Regions from separate parts of the Bacillus sp. KNSH39 genome, predicted to be linked through region 1. Evidence: riboswitches for the same ligand, from Rfam matches in the RefSeq annotation. Region 1 holds a riboswitch; each other region holds the start of a gene.
The links. Region 1 has a riboswitch for S-adenosylmethionine ahead of ACUL40_RS21785 (cyclase family protein). Riboswitches for the same ligand answer to the same signal wherever they lie in the genome.
Positions count from the first base shown of each region.

Region 2: it holds a riboswitch for S-adenosylmethionine, as region 1 does, so the genes downstream of both, ACUL40_RS27265 (Na+/H+ antiporter NhaC family protein) here and ACUL40_RS21785 (cyclase family protein) in region 1, are expected to answer to the same signal.
Region 3: it holds a riboswitch for S-adenosylmethionine, as region 1 does, so the genes downstream of both, ACUL40_RS08785 (hypothetical protein) here and ACUL40_RS21785 (cyclase family protein) in region 1, are expected to answer to the same signal.

Region 1 covers NZ_JBQXYO010000001.1:4,252,899-4,259,173, forward strand. Annotated here, with positions in the region: gene ACUL40_RS21775 (ATP-binding protein) at 1-90, shown strand, start outside; gene ACUL40_RS21780 (hypothetical protein) at 320-700, shown strand; gene ACUL40_RS21785 (cyclase family protein) at 729-1,361, opposite strand; SAM riboswitch class I at 1,447-1,559, opposite strand; gene ACUL40_RS21790 (PRK06851 family protein) at 1,709-2,818, shown strand; gene ACUL40_RS21795 (nucleotidyltransferase domain-containing protein) at 2,930-3,712, shown strand; gene ACUL40_RS21800 (MFS transporter) at 3,726-5,027, opposite strand; gene ACUL40_RS21805 (FAD-dependent oxidoreductase) at 5,171-6,275, opposite strand, start outside.
Region 2 covers NZ_JBQXYO010000001.1:5,298,053-5,304,327, forward strand. Annotated here, with positions in the region: gene ACUL40_RS27250 (murein hydrolase activator EnvC family protein) at 1-1,016, opposite strand, end outside; gene gltP (glutamate/aspartate:proton symporter GltP) at 1,512-2,786, shown strand; gene ACUL40_RS27260 (DUF402 domain-containing protein) at 2,855-3,373, shown strand; SAM riboswitch class I at 3,494-3,599, shown strand; gene ACUL40_RS27265 (Na+/H+ antiporter NhaC family protein) at 3,694-5,010, shown strand; gene ACUL40_RS27270 (lmo0954 family membrane protein) at 5,192-5,548, shown strand; gene ACUL40_RS27275 (PspA/IM30 family protein) at 5,596-6,258, shown strand.
Region 3 covers NZ_JBQXYO010000001.1:1,740,457-1,746,731, reverse strand. Annotated here, with positions in the region: gene ACUL40_RS08805 (ABC transporter ATP-binding protein) at 1-1,247, shown strand, start outside; gene ACUL40_RS08800 (ECF transporter S component) at 1,220-1,921, shown strand; gene ACUL40_RS08795 (YwiC-like family protein) at 2,104-2,826, shown strand; gene ACUL40_RS08790 (hypothetical protein) at 2,857-3,048, opposite strand; SAM riboswitch class I at 3,180-3,278, shown strand; gene ACUL40_RS08785 (hypothetical protein) at 3,379-3,636, shown strand; gene ACUL40_RS08780 (SWIM zinc finger family protein) at 3,899-4,288, shown strand; gene ACUL40_RS08775 (NAD(P)H-dependent oxidoreductase) at 4,312-4,887, shown strand; gene ACUL40_RS08770 (hypothetical protein) at 4,884-5,237, shown strand; gene ACUL40_RS08765 (short-chain fatty acid transporter) at 5,278-6,275, opposite strand, start outside.

The DNA.
Region 1 (6,275 bases):
AAAATTATTAAGGAACATCAAGGGAGTATCACGATCCAAAGTAGTGTAGGAGTAGGAACGAAAGTAGAAATTTTTTTGCCGACCTTTTAATGTATTGGGAGAAAAGATTTTTCAGAAAAGTGTTCTTGTTGTGTAAATATAAACATTTTATAAAATGTTTCAAGAAGGGTTTTTTTTATAAAATACTTCGTTTATAATGGAGGAAAATATCGACATGAGATTGATTGCTCATGTAGCGGTTCAGTAGTGTTATGAAAAGATAAGAAGGGGTGCACACGCATCCTTTTTTCTATGCAGATATTATGAAAGAGGTGGTATGATGGAATTAACATTAAATTCGACTGTATGTTTACACACGATTCAATTTCGAAAAGAGCAAAAGAATTATATTGTAAAAGATACAATTACAGGAGAAAAATATGAAATGCCGCCACTTTGGATTGATGCATTGGCAATGATGCGTGACGGTTTTTTATTGGGGGAAATTGAGGAGAAATTAAAAGAAGAGTATCCATCCGAAGAAGTGAATATGTTAGCATTCACGAGGCAACTGTTAGAACTAGAACTTGTTGAAATGGTAGATGGAGAAGAGATAGCTTGCACAAAGAAGAAAGAGATAGATTGTTTAGCTTGGGTGCGTCCTCGTGTGGAACAATTCTTTCTTAATTTAAATAGAAAATATAGAAGCAAAGACCAGTAGTGGCCTTTGCTTTTTTTATAGGCTATGTTTAAAAAATAACAGCAAATGCTCTTGCGAAAGCACCGTCACTATTTTTAATTTTTAAAGGTGCTGCTGAGAAAAAGAAACGTTTTGCTTCGATAGCATCTAGATTTGTTAAGTTTTCAATTAAGTAAATATCATTCCCTAGTAATATGTGATGAATCGGTGATGTTTCTGTTGTGACTTCATCAGGAGAAATGAAATCTAAACCGATAGATTTTACTTTTAATCGCACTAGTTCTTTAGCTAATTCTTCAGAAAGATAAAATGCTTCCTTCTCATAAGCTTCTGTATTCCATTTTGTGGATAGATTAGAATGAAAAATAACAATATCACCTTCTTTTATGTCAGTATTATGCAATACTGTCTTAGGTAATTTTCGCTCTTGAATATGTGTTACATCTATAAGAACAGCTTCACCTACAAATTGATCCAGCGGTAATTGATCGATGGTCGTTGCGCCTGAAATAAAATGCGCAGGAGCATCACAATGCGTGCCAACATGAACGACAGAATGAAAATCTGTAACTTGATATCCTGATTCTTCAACACTTGTAACAGCTTCTAGTTGTATTTTAGGTGTTCCAGGAAATTGAGACATATTATTTTCAAATGTTTGTGATAAATCAATTACTTTCATTTTACATACCTCCAATATATGTTTTTCAAATAATAAAAAGCTCATCCTTCAGTATCAAGAAAGATGAGCTTTACATGCTAGTTGAGTTTTATCTTCCAAAATGCATTGCATTTTGCAGGAATTAGCACCTATTCAGTTTGTATAAACTGAGGTTGCTGGGCTTCAAAGGGCCGGTCCCTCTGCCTCTCTTGATAAAGAAGTATTCAGTTTTTAAAATCGGAATTTTCCGATAGTTAAATTGTAATTCATTTCCTTTTTGCGTGCAATACAAAATAGGTATTCACCCAAATAAAGCTGCTCGCATATTGTAGCTTATGTAAATAGAATGCTGCGAAGGAGTGAGTGCAGTGACAGGAAATGTATTAAATTATTATGCTGGTGGTAATACAGCTAGGGGATTTCACAATTTATACGAAGAGAATTTAAAAGGATTAGACAGATTATTTATCTTAAAGGGTGGCCCAGGAACGGGAAAATCTTCTTTAATAAAGGCAATAGGTCGTGAATGGATTGAAAAAGGATATGATATTGAATTTTTACATTGTTCTTCTGATAATAAATCGGTTGATGGTGTAATTATCCCAAAATTAAAAGTAGGAATTGTTGATGGGACATCGCCGCATGTTATTGAGCCAAAAATGCCAGGAGTTGTTGAAGAGTATATAAATTTAGGAATTGCTTGGGACTCAGATAAACTAAGAAAGCAGAAGTTAGAAATTGAAAGATTTGTTTCAGAAGCAAGCAAAGCTTTTCAGTCTGCTTACGCACGTTTTAAAGAGGCATTGGTTATACATGATGAGTGGGAGAAGATATATATTGATAATATAGATTTTAATAAAGCAAATGAACTAACCAATCAGCTAATCCAGAAATTATTTGCAGATAAAAGCGGGAGACAATCGCTTGTAAAACATCGTTTTTTAGGAGCTGCTACACCGAAAGGAGCAGTTGATTTTGTTCCTAATTTAACAGAAGGGTTACCACATCGTTATTTTATAAAAGGGCGCCCAGGCTCTGGAAAATCAACGATGCTCAAAAAGTTAGCTAAGGCAGCTGAAGAAAAAGGGTTTGAAGTTGAAGTATATCATTGCGGATTTGACCCGAATAGTCTTGATATGGTTATCGTAAGAGAATTAGGATTTGCAATTTTTGATAGCACCGCACCACATGAATATTTTCCAAGTCGCGAGGGTGATGAAATTATTGATATGTATGCCCTTATTGTTACGCCAGGGACGGATGAGAAATATGCGAAGGAAATTCGTGATGTCTCCATTCAATATAAAGCAAAAATGAATGAGGCGATGTCTTTCTTAGCGAAAGCAAAATCGGTTCGTGATAAATTAGAACGAATTTATATTGCTGCTATGGATTTTTCAATAGTAGATGCATATAAAGAGGAGATTCAAAAAGAGTTTGAACGAATTGCTGCTACTGTAATTGAACAGCAACAATAGACGTTTCATTAGGCTGTCAGTAATTTCTGACAGTTTTTTTAGTATGTAGTAAAATTAATAGTGTATTGTCGAATTTCCAAGGAAATAATCAAAAAATGGAGATGTTATGAAATGAGAGAGAAAATCGAGTTGGAGTTAGAAAGAATTGAAAAAGAGAATGATGTAAAAATTTTATTTGCGGTGGAATCAGGGAGTCGTGCTTGGGGGTTTCCATCGAAAGATAGCGATTATGATGTTAGGTTTGTTTATATACATCCGGTAGAATGGTATTTATCAATTCATGACAAACGAGATGTAATTGAGTATCCAATTAGTGATGATTTAGATATAAGTGGTTGGGATATTAAAAAGGCGTTGCAACTATTCGCGAAGTCGAATCCTGCTTTACTTGAGTGGATTCGATCACCAATTTTTTATTCGAAAAACTCTAATTTTCCAGAACTACTTCAACAGATGAGTGAGAAGAATTTTGATCCAAAAGCAACGATATATCATTATTTACATATGGCTTCGAAAAATTATCGTGAATTTTTGCAAGGTGAGAATGTAAAGCTGAAAAAGTACTTTTATGTATTACGTCCCATTTTAGCTTGTAAGTGGCTAGAAGAGAAAACGACTTTACCTCCTGTAGAATTTGATCGATTAATTACAGAATTATCATTAGAACGTAGCGTATTAGATGAAATTGAAAAGTTGTTAATAAAGAAAAAAGCAGGTACTGAATTAGATGTTGGATTGAAAATTAAGGTGTTAAATCAATTTTTAGAAGAACAAATTCATTACTATCAGCAATATGTAAAAGGAATTGAAAAGGGATCAGGAATCGATATTGAGAGTTTAAATACATTGTTTCGAGATATGTTGTTTGAAGCATATGAAAAAGAGCACAAGTAAGTTTGTGCTCTTTTTATTTTGTAGGAATGAAGAAAACAGATATAGCTGCGATAAGACCTGCAAAGGAGAATAAGTAAAAATTCCATGCTAAGTCATATTGCATTGTCATAATAATACCGACGAGAATTGGGCCAGCAATTGCACCAACTCGGCCAAGCCCCAGTCCCCAGCCTAAGGAGGTAGCTCGGATATGTGATGGGAAGTATTGTGTTACATATGCATTTAATATTTGAGTAATACCGACTGATCCAATACCAGCAAGGCCAATTAAAAGATAAATGATTGTAACAGATGGTTTGATTGTTAATAGTCCGATACATATGGCTGCCATAAGATAAGAGATGCTAATAACAATTTTTGCTCCTATACGATCAGCAATTGCTCCAGCGAATAGTGCGCCGATAGCTGCGGTAATATTTAGCATAAGTAGAAATGACAGACTAGACCCAAGAGGATATCCTGCCTGGCGCATCATCTGTGGTAACCAAGTGTTTAAACCATATATTAAAAACATTCCCATTATATAAGTGATCCAAAAAAGTAGCGTTGCTTTTATGTATTCTTTTGAGAATAAAGTAAAAAATCCATTTTTCTTTCGTATAGTAGATGGGTCTTGATGAGTTTTATCTTTTACATGAAATTCAATTTGAAAACGATTAAGAATTTGGTTCACTTCTTCTTGGCGATTACGTGATAATAAAAATTGAATGGACTCGGGTAAATAGCGAATAATGAAAGGAATGAGGAGTAGTGGAATCATTCCGATACCAAACATAATTCTCCATCCGAAATCTTCTAACATAAGCATGGACAAAATAGCACCTAACACGATACCTAAAGGATAGCCAGTAAACATAAGAGCATAAATAAAAGATTGCCTTTTTTTTGGTGAATATTCAACAGTAAGTGCTGAAGCTGTTGGGATAACACCGCCTAATCCGATTCCTCCTATAAATCGAGATAATCCAAATAACTCAGGAGAAGGAGCGATAGCCGCTAAACCCATTGTGATAGAAAAAAGTGCTAAACAGCATATAAGCGTCCATTTACGCCCAATTAGATCTGTAATCGTTCCAACTAGAATAGCCCCAATAAACATCCCAAATAAAGCATAGCTTGCAATTGTACCAGCATGCGCTGGTGATAGCGCCCAGCTTTTGTCTTCTAGGAGCTTTGGTAGAACGGCACCGTAAATACCTAAATCATATCCATCAGCTAAAATGGCTAGCCAACAAATAAAAACAACAAGTTTTGTAATAGAGCTTGGAAAGATAGTTTCTGTAGATTCTAGATGAGGTGGAGCTGAAGGTTGCATAATATTCACCCCTTTTAATTTGTAGATGAATATATTATTTTATTTAATGTTAATATTTTCCTCCTTGTGTCGAATTTTATCTGAAAAGGGTTTATAACAAATAAAGAAGTTCAACAGTAATTTTGTTGAACTTCTTTATTTGTTTACTCATTATCAACTCGTTTTAACGGTTGATCTGCTGGGCCTTCAAGAACGTCTCCCTCAATTGAAAAACGAGAACCATGGCAAGGGCAATCCCAAGTACAATCACCATTATTCCATTCAACTTCACAGCCGAGATGTGTACAAGTTGTATCGACGATATGTAATTTTCCTTCTTTGTCCTTATAAGCACCTGCTCGTTTACCGTTAACATGTACGACAGATCCTTCACCAACTTCGAGATCTTCTGGCTTACGTAATGCGGTTTCAATCTTTCCTGCAATTAAATGTTTCGCAACATCAATGTTTTGGGAGAGGAACGTTTTTATATCTGGATTTGCATGGAAGCGTGATGGTGCATACAGTTCTTTATAGGGACTGTGAACTTTTAGGATGGAGTCCTTCAGTAGGTGAGCGGCAGCAGTTCCAGTTGTCATTCCCCATTTGCGATATCCAGTTGCAACAAATATATTTGGATTTCTTTCGTTAATATGTCCGATATAAGGAAGCTTATCTAGAGTAATTAAATCTTGTGCTGACCATCTATAAGGAACTTCATCTATTCCAAAAGTGGCTTCAGCAAAAGAATAGAGTGCTTCATAATGAAGCATCGTATTTATTCCCTGACCTGTTTTATGACTCTCTCCGCCAATCAAAATTAATTTTTCTCCATTGTTTGTTATATAGCGTAAGGAGCGCTTTGGATCATCAATACTTAAATACATGCCACCTGGATACTCCGTTTTTGCTTTTATTGCAAGAGCGTAGGAGCGTTCTGCGTACATTCGCGTAAAGAAAAAGCTATTTGCATCATAAAAAGGAAAATGTGAACAAGAGACGACATATTCACAAGTGATATGATGGCCCTCTTTTGTAATTATTTGTGAATAATCGCCCTTTTCCACATCCATAGCTGTTGTTTGTTCGTAGACCTTTCCGCCCATCTCCACAAACTTTTCTAAAAGTGTTTTTAAATAAAGAAGGGGATGGAATTGTGCTTGATTTTTCATTACAAGCGCAGATTGTACTGGAATAGGAATCGATAGAGATTGAACATAGTCACAAGGTATATTTAATTTTTGATAAGCTTCATATTCTTTCGATAAA
Region 2 (6,275 bases), 1.0 Mb from region 1:
AATTCTGAGCGAATAACAACGCCATCTGCAGCAGCGATAATTGGAACCGTTCCCGAAGCAGCGATGTCAATTCCTTTATGGTTATCTAAAGAACGTACACCAAATCCGGAAGTTTTTGATCCAGCTGCTGGTTTGATAAAACCACCGATATTTGTATCATGTGGTGTTGGGGCCGCTTGAGCAGATTTAGTAGCTTGTTGTTTGCGAGCCTCTTCTGCCTGGCGGGCTTCTTCCGCTTTACGAGCTTCTTCCGCCCGTTTTTCTTCTTCAATTGCTTTTTGAACAGCTTGACGTTGATTTTCTAAAATGCCCTTGGATTCTTCTAATCCTTCAATCTCTGAATCTACTTTTGCTACTTTCGTATGTAGATCGTTAATAAGAGTTTGTTGCTGCTGTTGGTTATTTTGTAATTCTTGTTGTTTTTGTTCTAGTTTTTGTTCAGAGTCTTTCAGTTGTTGTTCTTTTTTCTCAACAGCCTCTTTTTCTGTCGTTACAGCATTTTGATCAGATGTTTGTTTTTTTACAATATCTGTATCGTTGTTTAATATTAAACTTACGGAGTACATATTATCAACAAGATCAGCAATGTTTGTAGAGTTTGTTAATACTTCTGTAATGATATTTGTACGCGGTTTTTCTTGCATAGATTGTAATCGTTGTTTAATAACTTCCTGACGTGTATCTATGTTTGTTTGTAATTGTTCTATATGTTTCTTTTTGTCAGTAATTACTTGTTGTGTTTTGCTAATTTCTTTTTTTGTATCGTTTAATTCAGTCTCATTTTTATTAATGGAAGTAGTTAATTCATCGATTTTCTTCTGTAATTCTTGAATTTCTTTTTCTATTTGTTCTTTCTCGACTGATTTATTTTGTAAGTCACTTTGTTTGCCTTCTAATTCAGATTGAATGTTAGATAATTTATCTTGATTCGTTTCAGCGTATACGGGTGAAAGTAACGGGGAAGCAAAAATCGTTCCTGCTGCTAAAACACTAAACGCTGCAAATTTCTTTTTCATTGTTGTCTGACTCCTTTCCCTATGAATGTTATATATCATAAGAAGAAGGGTGTCTATCGTTGTAATCATAATGTAAAGAAAATTTTATAAAATTGCTAAGTTTTGTCGGAATTTATCATTTTTCAACTGTAATTGTCATAGTGCTTACATTTTATTCATATGTGTAACAAAGGTATATTTTGGAATTTTCCTGTAAAATGAAGGAGGAAAGTAATCGTTTTTATGAGGTGAAATATTACTTGGAAAGCTAATAAAACACTAGTGAGGAATCGTTCTCATGTGAGGTTTTCTAACATGGGTTTATTTTTTGTCAAGAAAATTATTTGCATTCGGGGAAAGTTATTTTGTTGTCAGATTTTAAATTTTGATTTATGATTTTTAACAGGGACAAAATGTAGTGAATTGTCGAATAATATGTAATACTCTTAATTTCTTAGTTTTATAGAGATAGAATGAGAGATAGAGTGACACATCGAAGAGGGGGTTACAACAAATATGAAAAGAATAGGACTTGCATGGCAAATATTAATAGGGCTTGCGCTTGGTATTGCGGTTGGGGCGATTTTCTTTGATAATCCAGCTGTTGTGAAGTACTTACAACCAATTGGTGATATTTTCATCCGATTAATTAAAATGATCGTTGTACCGATTGTTGTAGCAAGTATTGTTGTTGGGGTTGCTGGTGTTGGCGATGTTAAAAAACTAGGTCGACTAGGCGGAAAAACAATTATTTACTTTGAAATTATTACAACAATTGCAATTATTGTTGGTCTATTAATAGCGAATATTTTCCAACCAGGAAAAGGCGTAAATATGGAGCAGTTAACAAAGACAGATATTTCGAAATATACACATACGACAGAGCAAGTACAAAGTCATTCATTTGCAGATACGTTTGTAAATATTGTTCCAACGAACATTATGAAGTCATTGGCTGACGGAGATATGCTTGCTATTATCTTCTTCTCTGTACTATTTGGTTTAGGTGTAGCAGCAATTGGTGAAAGAGGAAGACCAGTTCTTCAATTTTTCCAAGGTGTAGCTGACGCAATGTTTTATGTAACAAACCAAGTTATGAAATTTGCACCATTTGGTGTGTTTGCACTAATTGGTGTTACAGTTTCTACATTTGGTCTTGCTTCATTAATTCCATTAGGGAAATTGCTAATTGTTGTATATGGGGCAATGATCTTCTTCGTCGTAGTTGTCTTAGGACTTACAGCGAAAATATTTGGAATTAACATTTTCCAATTCTTTAAGATTTTAAAAGACGAGCTGATCTTAGCGTATTCTACAGCAAGCTCAGAAACAGTTTTACCAAAAATCATGGAGAAAATGGAGAAATTCGGTTGTCCGAAAGCAATTACATCTTTCGTTATTCCGACTGGTTATTCATTTAACTTAGATGGATCAACTTTATATCAAGCAATTGCGGCTATTTTCTTGGCGCAAATGTACGGTATTGATTTATCTATTACACAACAAATTACATTATTACTTGTATTAATGGTTACATCAAAAGGTATCGCAGGTGTACCGGGCGTATCATTCGTTGTATTATTAGCGACACTTGGTACAGTAGGTATTCCACCTGAAGGCTTAGCGTTCATTGCTGGTATTGACCGTATTTTAGATATGGCTCGTACAGCAGTTAACGTTGTAGGAAACTCTTTAGCAGCTGTAGTTATGTCTAAGTGGGAAGGTCAATATGACGCTGAAAAAGGACAAGCTTATTTAAAAGAGATTTCTGAAAAGGGTCAAGCGGCTTAATTATAATATGAACAAGCTCTCACATAATATGTGGGAGCTTTTCTGTATATAGAAGAGGAGCAGACATAATGAAACGAAAATATGGTGACGGTTCTTCGTGGAAGAGACTAATAGAAAAGAGTTATACGGTTAAGCAAGTGGAAGAGGGAATGCTCGGAATACTGGATATAAAAAAGGTGAGAGAGCCTAGTTGTAAAGAATATGATGGTGAAGAACTTTGTATTGCAGCAGATCAGTATACGTGGATTCAATATTTCATAGACGGGAAAAACTTTGCGATTACCGCTATGTTAGATGATCAGAAAAAATTAGTGCAATATTATATCGATGTGGCGAAAGAATATAAAATAGACGATCGTGGTTTACCGTATTTTGATGATTTATATTTAGATGTAGTATTATTATCTAGCGGTAAGGTGTATGTATTAGATGAAGAGGAGCTAGAGGATGCTTATAAAAGTGGTGATGTCACGAAGGAAGAGTATGAGCTAGCATGGCACACTACGAAATGGATATTAGCAACAATAAAAAATAGTGAATTTTATTGGATTTCAATATTGGAAGAAGAAATCGAAAAGTTAAAATGATTGTTGTATTCAAATTTTTGTATAATTACCAAAAAAATCTATACAAAAAATAATTGACTTTTGTTTTGTAAGCGAGTAAAGTTAGGGAAGAAATTATTATTAAAAAATAAATATGAAACCTTCTTATAAAGAGAGGCGGAGGGACTGGCCCTACGATGCCTCGGCAGCGGACTCGATTTCAGAGTGCTGTGCCAAATCCAGCAAGCGTGTGCTTGAAAGATGAGAAGAGTGTTTCTTATAGATGTATAAGACCTCTTCTCATCGGAAGAGGTCTTTTGTTATTCATTAGAAAAAGGTTGAAACTAGGGAGAGATGGTACTTTGAAAGAAACGAGAGGAAATGGTTTAGCTTTATTACCACTTGGAATATTTTTGGCGCTATTTATTGGTTCTGGAATTATTACAGGTGATTTCTATAAATTGCCGATACTTGTAGCGATTTCAATTGCTGTAGGAGTCGCTTTAGTGATGAATCGTAAAGAAAGTTTTAATGTGAAAGTAGAGCGGTTCGCTAAAGGTGCAGGAAATCCGGATATTATGATTATGGTATTAATTTTTGTGCTTGCAGGTGCGTTTTCTGAAACTGCTAAAGGAATGGGCGGAGTAGACTCAACTGTTAATTTAGCGTTAACTATTTTACCGCCAGGATTTATCGTAGCTGGAATCTTTGTTATTGGTGCATTTATTTCATTAGCGATGGGAACTTCAATGGGAACAATTGCAGCATTAGCGCCGATTGCTGTAGGTATTAGTGGTCAAACTGATATCTCAATTGCGCTTGCAATGGCTACTGTTGTTGGCGGAGCGATGTTTGGTGATAATTTATCATTTATTTCAGATACAACAATCGCAGCTGTTCGTTCACAAGGAACAGAAATGAAAGATAAGTTTAAAACGAACTTTTTAATTGTGTTACCAGCGGCTATTATTACAATTGTACTATTAGTAATAGTTACTTCAGGAAGTGACACGCAGATTAAAGCACATAGCTTTGATTGGATAAAGATTTTACCGTACGCAGGAGTACTTATTACAGCGCTACTTGGCTGGAATGTACTTATTGTATTAACTGGTGGAACTGTACTATCTGGTGTTATCGGCCTTATAGATGGAAGTTACACGTTAGAAAGTTTCTTTAAAAGTGTAACGACTGGAATGGGCGGTATGATGGAGTTAGTATTACTTGCTATATTAATTGGCGGTATGGTTGAATTAATCCAATATAATGGTGGTATTCAATATTTAATGAATGTATTAACACGTAATATTCGTTCGAAAAAAGGAGCGGAATTTGGTATTGCTGGTTTAGTGAGTATGACGAATATGTGTACAGCGAATAATACGATTTCAATTATCTTTACAGGCCCGCTTGCAAAAAATATTGCAGATCAATATGAAATAGATCCTCGTAAATCAGCGAGTGTATTAGATCTTTTCTCATGTTGTGTGCAAGGATTAATTCCGTACGGTGCCCAAATGTTAACGGCAGCAGGATTTGCAGCGTTATCTCCGGTTGAATTGTTGCCATATGCATTTTATCCAATCTTAGTTGGAGTATGTGGGATTGTTTCTATTTTAATTGGGTTTCCAAGGTTTTCGAAAGTAGCTGAGAAAAAAGAGTATCATAAAACAGCTTAATTTAATATGAATGTTAGTAATTAAAAAACGTGCAGAGAATAGACTCTGCACGTTTTTTTGCGTAAAGGGCTGAATATGACTCGGTCTTAAGTCTGAGTTAAAAACGGTTCTTAAGCTCGTTATGGAAAGATGAAAAAATAGTTAAGATAAGAGTATCAAATCGAAGGGAGGCAAGCACAAGATGAAACAATTTCTAGCGTTTATCGCAGCCGGTATTTTGGCTTTAATTGCTCTTGGTAGTCTTGCTGGTATTGTAGGATTCGCAATCGGAGCAGGAGTTGTATATTGGAGCTATAAATCATTTGTGCGAGCTAAATCATTTTTTGGAAAGTTAGCTTGGGGTATTGTTGGTTTAATCGGTTTATCCATTGCACTTTCTCATTCGCCAGCATTAATCGGTATCGCTGCTTTAGTGGTTTTATACTACGGATACCGTGAGTGGAAAAAAGAAAAAGATGTAGTTGTTGAATCTGCTCCAGAAAGTTCTAAACCATATAGTAACTTTGAAGATGAGTGGAACAAATTAATGAAAAACTAAAACAATAAATCAAATTATAAATAAAGTAGAAGAGAGGAAGATTTATAATGAAACAATCTTTATTCGGACGTGTACGCGATGCAATTTTAGCTGATTTTCATAACGTGTTAGATGAGAAGGAAAGAAAAAATCCAATTGCGATGTTAAACCAATATTTACGTGATAGTGAGCGTGAAATAACAAAAATTGAGAAGTTAATTGAGCGTCATAAAACATTAAAATCTAATTTTGCTCGTGAGCTTGAGCAAGCACGTTATTTCGTTAATAAAAGATCAAAGCAAGCTATCATTGCTCAAGAAGCAGACGAACTACAATTGCACGAACGTGCGTTAGAAGAGGTAGCTTATTATGAAGGGCAAGTAACTCGATTAGAAGAAATGTATGCAGGTGTTGTAGAGCAAATTGATGAGTTAGAGCGTCGTCTTTCTGAAATGAAAAATAAATTAAAAGAAATGCACGCAAAGCGCATGGAACTAATGGCACGTGAAAATATGGCACATGCAAATCGTCGTATGAATACTGCGATGCATAAAATGGATGAAAATAATCCGTTCTTACGATTTGAAGAGATTGAAGATCATATTCGTGACTTAGAAACTCGTATGAATGAAGAGCATGAGCGTGACACGTTTGATATGAAAATTGCAAAACTTGAGCGTGAAATGAAAGAAAAGAATGATGTATCGTTAACGAAAGAGTTAACAAAATAATAGTAGTATATTATAAA
Region 3 (6,275 bases), 2.5 Mb from region 1:
ATCAATCTGTTCATACGTTATCTGGTGGGCAGAAGCAGCTTGTCAATTTAGCTGCGGTATTAGTTATGCAGCCGAAATTGCTATTATTAGATGAACCGACAGCGCAGTTAGATCCAATCGCTGCAAAAGAATTTTTAGGATTATTAAAACGGATTAACGAAGAACTTGGAATTACGATTATTTTAAGTGAACATCGCTTAGATGAAGTTATCCCGCTTGCAACACGCGTTGTTTGTATGGATAATGGCCGTATTATGTATGATGGTAGTCCTAAAATTGTTATTACGGATATGTGGGGAGTAGAAACATTCCGTCCATTTATTCCGCAAATTCCAAGGCTATTTTTAGAGTGGAATGTGAGAGATATTCCGTTTACAGTGCGAGAGGCGCAAATGAAAATGAATGATTTTGCAGCGATATCATATGTAAATGACCCAATAGCACAAAGTGAAAAGCAAGAGGTAATTTTAAGCGCAGAGCATATTTCGTTCCAATATGAAAAAAATAGTCCGCTTATTTTACGTGATTTATCAGTTTCGATTGAAAAAGGAAAATGGGTAGCGCTCGTTGGGAAGAACGGTATAGGTAAGTCTACACTGTTAACGATTTTAGCAGGATTACAAAAAGCGAGAAGAGGAAAAGTAAAGTGGAACGGAAAAGTGGTACATAAAATCGATTCGAAAGAACGGTTTAAAAGTATTGGGTATGTATCGCAGCATCCGTATTACCATTTTACATTTGATACAGTATGGGACGAGGTTTATGAACGTGCGCGTGAATTATATGGAGAACAAGGAAAAGAAATAGCAGAAGATACGCTAAAACAGTTTTGGTTGTACTCGCTTAAAGAACGCCATCCGCATGATTGTAGCGGAGGAGAGCAACAATTACTTGCGTTATGTACGACGTTATTATCAAAGCCAACGATATTATTACTTGATGAACCGACAAAGGGATTGGATCCATGGAAGAAAGAAAGAGTAGGAGAACTATTTAGGAAGCTGCAAAAAGAAGGTACAACAATTGTAATGGCAACGCACGATATTGAGTTTGCAGCGAAATACGTGGATCAATGTATGATGTTATTTGATGGAACAGTCATTATGAATGATGCACCGAAAGAATTTTTTAGCGGCAACTTCTTTTATACAACATCTATTAATCGATTCATTCGAAAAGAATTGCCATATGCATTAACATGGGAGGATGTGTGCGAAGCGTGTCCAAACGATATGTTGCATTCATAATATGTATTTTTGCAGTAATAATCGGCACATTGCTTTTTACGACACTTGTCATGGACGGTTATTACATGTTAAGTAGTTTGTTTCTATTAGCGGTTATTATGTTACCTTTCTATATCCGTTTTGAAAGAAAGGCGTTTGTTTCACGTGAAATTGTTCTCGTTGCTGTATTAGCGGCAATTGCAGCAGTAAGCCGGGTGCCATTTTCTATTTTACCAAGTGTACAACCAACTTCTTTTGTCATTATCGTTTCTGCAATTGTATTTGGAAGTGAAACTGGTTTTATGATTGGTGCTACAGCAGCAATCGTATCTAATATTTTTTTAGGACAAGGTCCATGGACACCGTGGCAAATGTTTTCGTGGGGCATGATTGGTTTTATAGCAGGTTTACTTCGTAATACATTTTTTATGAAAAAGCTATGGGGGAGACTTCTTTACGGAGTAATTGTTGGCTTTTTATTTGGCTGGATTATGAATTTCTGGGGCCTTCTCGGTTTTATACGAGAAGCAACATGGGAAACTGTCATTTCGTATTATATCGCAAGTTTTTACTTTGATTTGAGCCATGCGATTTCGAATGTTATTTTCTTATTACTATTTAGTACTTCATGGATTACGATTCTTACAAGATTTAAAAAGAAATACGGTATATTAGATGAGCATAACGTGACATAGAAAAGCATACTCATATAAGGTAGGGTCGCGACTTACATATTCGTTTGCCTCTTTCATGCTTCTTACATAATGTAAGGAGCATTTTTTTGTCAAAAAATCGATTCAATATGCATCCGCTATTATATAAAATTATTTGTATAATTGTAGGTGAGAACTTTTTTCAAAAGGGAGGTGTATAGTTAATGAAGTTAGTTATTCCGAAGCAACATGGTGCATGGGCCATGCTTGTTATTCCTTTTTTATTAAGTGTCATACTTGGGAAACCTACTATTTATCATATTCCATTGTTTTTAGCGTGGTTCTTTATCTATTTAGCTACGTACCCATTTCTTACGTACATAAAGCAAAGACGAAAAAAAGAGTTTTTACAAGTTGCCATTATTTATTTTCTTATTGCGTTCCTATTTGGGATGATTTCTTTATTATATGAGTGGCGAATTCTTTTATTCGTAATAGTAATGATTCCATTATTTATAGTGAATATGTATTACGCTCGTCAAAAAAATGAAAGAGCACTATTAAATGATATTTGTGCGATTATTGTGTTTTGTATCGGTGGGTTAATTAGTTATTCCTTTTCAATGAAGCAAATCGATCATACAGCATTATTCATTGCGCTTATTTCATTTTTATACTTTTTAGGTAGTACGTTCTATGTGAAAACGATGATTCGTGAAAAAAATAACCCGAAGTATCGTCTTATATCTTGGGGATATCATATCGTATTAACGATAATCATATTTGTGATTAATCCGTGGTGTTCTCTTATTTTTATACCAAGTGTCATTCGAGCAATTGTGTTGTATGGCAAAAAAATTTCTATTAAAAAAGTAGGAATTTTAGAAATTGCTAATTCTGTATATTTTTTAATCATAACGGCAATAATTATGAAGTATGCCATTTGAAAAAACTTCCCATCAATTGATGGGAAGTTTTTAATCTTTTTCTAAAATGTGAACGGTGTACTCGCAACGTTGAATAGCTTGTTCAACAGCATAAAGTGATTGTTCAATACGAGCGCGATTAAAATCTTTTTCAACTGTTTCGAGCGCTTCTTCTAAACAATTTTTAGCTTCTTGTAATGATTGAAAAGAATCTTGTACATATCCGCGAGCATTTTGATGCATTTCATAATCCTCCTTGCATGTTCGTATATGGGTAGTATGAACAGTAAGGAAGAAAATATAATTTGTTATATTTATTATATTTGTTTGACAATTAAAGTGGAATTACGTATAGTAAGAATTAAGTGAATATTTTCTTATCCAGAGAGGTGGAGGGACTGGCCCGATGAAACCCAGCAACCGCGATGCAGGTGCTAATTCCAGCAGAACATATTTGTTCTGGGAGATAAGACGAAGATATATACGTAACTTCTTCTTATCGGAGAGGTTTTTTTATTGCAAAAAAACCGATTACGAAAATTTATATTAAGAAGAAAGGGGTTGCGCATTACTGTGACACTCGAAAAATACGTAAAACTGCGTAGTACAGTTTATGAATATATGATAGAGCAAGATAAGCCGATATCATTGTTAGATATTCAAGAACATATCGTTTCGCATCATGAAGGAAAATTCACGAAAAAGATGTTGCATCAATTTTATTTATCAAGATTATTAGACGAACTAAAACTGGATGGGAAAATTACATTAGCTGATGAATATCTCTATGCTGAAAAAGGGGTATTGTATAAGGCGAGAAAAGGGAGCTAAGCTCTCTTTTTTTCTTAAAATAACGGAGTATGTAGAGTAAAAGACTGCTAAAGCAGCCTGATACAGGGAATGGTGTTGAGTGTGTAGTGTCAAAAATTGAATGTGCCTGAAAGAGGCAATTCATATCGGCTGCAAATGAAAAGAGACACCTTCGCCGAATAGGTGTCAGTCGTTTTGTCACGTAGACTTGCTACTTAACAGTAATTAGAATAACATGCAGGATTTTTGAAGTCAAAAGGGAATTAAAGGAAGGGGTACAATTATGTACGCTTACTTATTAAAAGATATAACGAAATGGATCCCAAAGTACATTGTAGATAAGGGATATGAATATTATGAAGGTGGGCATGTAGAAGATGTTGAAATACAAGATAAAAAAGTGTTTGCTTTCGTTACTGGAAATGCAAGGAATTATGAAGTAGTTATCGATCTCGAAGATTTTTCAGAAAGTAACTGTGAGTGTCCCTATGAAAATTATTGTAAACATATGGTGGCAGTTGTTTATGATATGCAAGGTGCTGGTGAGAGTGCAGTTAAAGAGAAACTGAAAGATTTAGAAAAAGAAGAGTTACTTATATTATTAAATCGATTGTTGCAAAGTTCGAAAAACGTACAAATTGTAGAGAAGTTATTAAAGAAGGAGAAACTTTAACGTATAGAGGGAGTTGTTTTGTAGTGAACGTACTAATTATATATGCTCATCCTAACCCTTCAAGTTTTAACGCGGCGATTTTCAATCATGTGCAAAAAGGACTACAGGAAACAAATCATTCAGTTACCGTACTTGATTTATACAAAGAACAATTTGATCCAGTCCTCGTATTTAATGAAGAGAAGAAAAGACGCGATTTAGTAAATGAAGAGGAAACAGCTCGGTATAGAACGTTAGTAGAAGAAGCAGATACACTTCTATTCATCTATCCAATATGGTGGTGGGGGATGCCAGCAATTTTAAAAGGATTTATCGATCGTATTTTCGTAGCTGGATTTGCTTATAAATATGAAGGGGCTCTGCCGAAAGGATTATTGCAAGGGAAAAAAGCATGGGTTATTAATACGTTAGACTCGCCTCTATGGTACGTCGCATTGTTATATCGATCAGCAGATTGGATTATGATGAAGAGAGGTATTTTACGTTTTTGTGGCATTCGCGATATAAAACGGTCAGTGTTTCAATCTGTGAAAACGAGTAAAGTATCAAAGCGTGAGAAATGGTTATTACAAATAGAAGAAAAGGCTCGTGCATTATGAATGAAGTCGATCGTATTATAAACTGTGTTCAGTATGATGGCGAACTTTTTCGGAAGTATGTTACGTGTTTACTTCAATTGAAAAAATGCAGCGAAACATTTCAGCAAATTCAAATAGAGTTAAGAAATGATTATTTAATAAGAGGAATTTGTGAAAGAGAAGTTGATCAGGTAGTAAGGGGAAGTAAAGAATATGAAACATATTTTCTTCCTAAAGCGTTACAGTGGAATTTTTTGAGGGAACATCCACACCTGATCGGAAAAATTTGCGAAGATTTTTTTGCATTTGAGTCATTACATCTTACGGAGTTAGAGTGGGAGAAGATTATAAATTGCGTGGGAAATAAGTGATTTATTATGTAAAAAAGCTAGTATAAAACTAGCTTTTTGTTTAAATAAATAAGAAACATAGACTAATGATAAAACCCGCATATAGTAAGTTCACAACACAAAATCCCATAATGTCACGAGCACCTAAACCAGCTATCGCTAATGCTGGTAATGCCCAGAAAGGTTGAATTAAATTCGTCCAAGCATCGCCCCATGCAATTGCCATTGCTGTTTTTGCAGCAGGTACACCAAGTTCAGCGCCAGCTGGAATCATAATTGGTGCTTGCACAGCCCATTGACCGCCACCAGATGGAACGAAAATATTAACGATACCAGCACTTAAAAAAGTAAAGAGCGGGAAAGTTGATTCGTTTGAAATGCTAATAAAGAAATTAGAAATAGCTCCTCCAAGTGAAAGTCCTTCACTATTTGCTCCAATCATCATGCCCATAATTCCTGCGTAAAACGGAAATTGAAGTAAAATGCCAGAGGCACTTTTCGTAGAGTCTGAAAAAGCGCGAATATACTGAATCGGAGTGCGGTGGAAAATAAGTCCAGCAATTAATAACATAAAAATCACGATATCGAGAGTAAGATTAAATCCTTTCGTATAAAAGTAATTGAAAATATAAATGAGACCTAACAATCCAACGCAAAGTGTAATAATAATGCTATTTTCCATCTTTTCAGCGAACGTATTTTTTTCTACTTCTTGAGCAGCAGCTTCTTCATGGAACACGCTAGGATCTACTGTAATCGTATGTTTTTCATCTGGGTGCATCGCTTTATTAATGAGAGGCATCGTAATGAGAAAAATAATAACTGGAACGAGAGCGTATGGTGAGAATAACGTTTCTGTTATTGGAATCGCCTCTTTAATACTTCCAGCAGTCGTTTTAATTAACGTTTCACCGCCTGTTGCTAACGTAAGAGGGATAGAGGCAGAAAGACCGGCATGCCAAATGAGAAATCCAGAGTAAGAAGAGGCGATTGCTAGTCTATAATCTAATCCGTCCAGCTGCCTTGCCACTTCTTTTGCGTATAAAACAGATACAACAA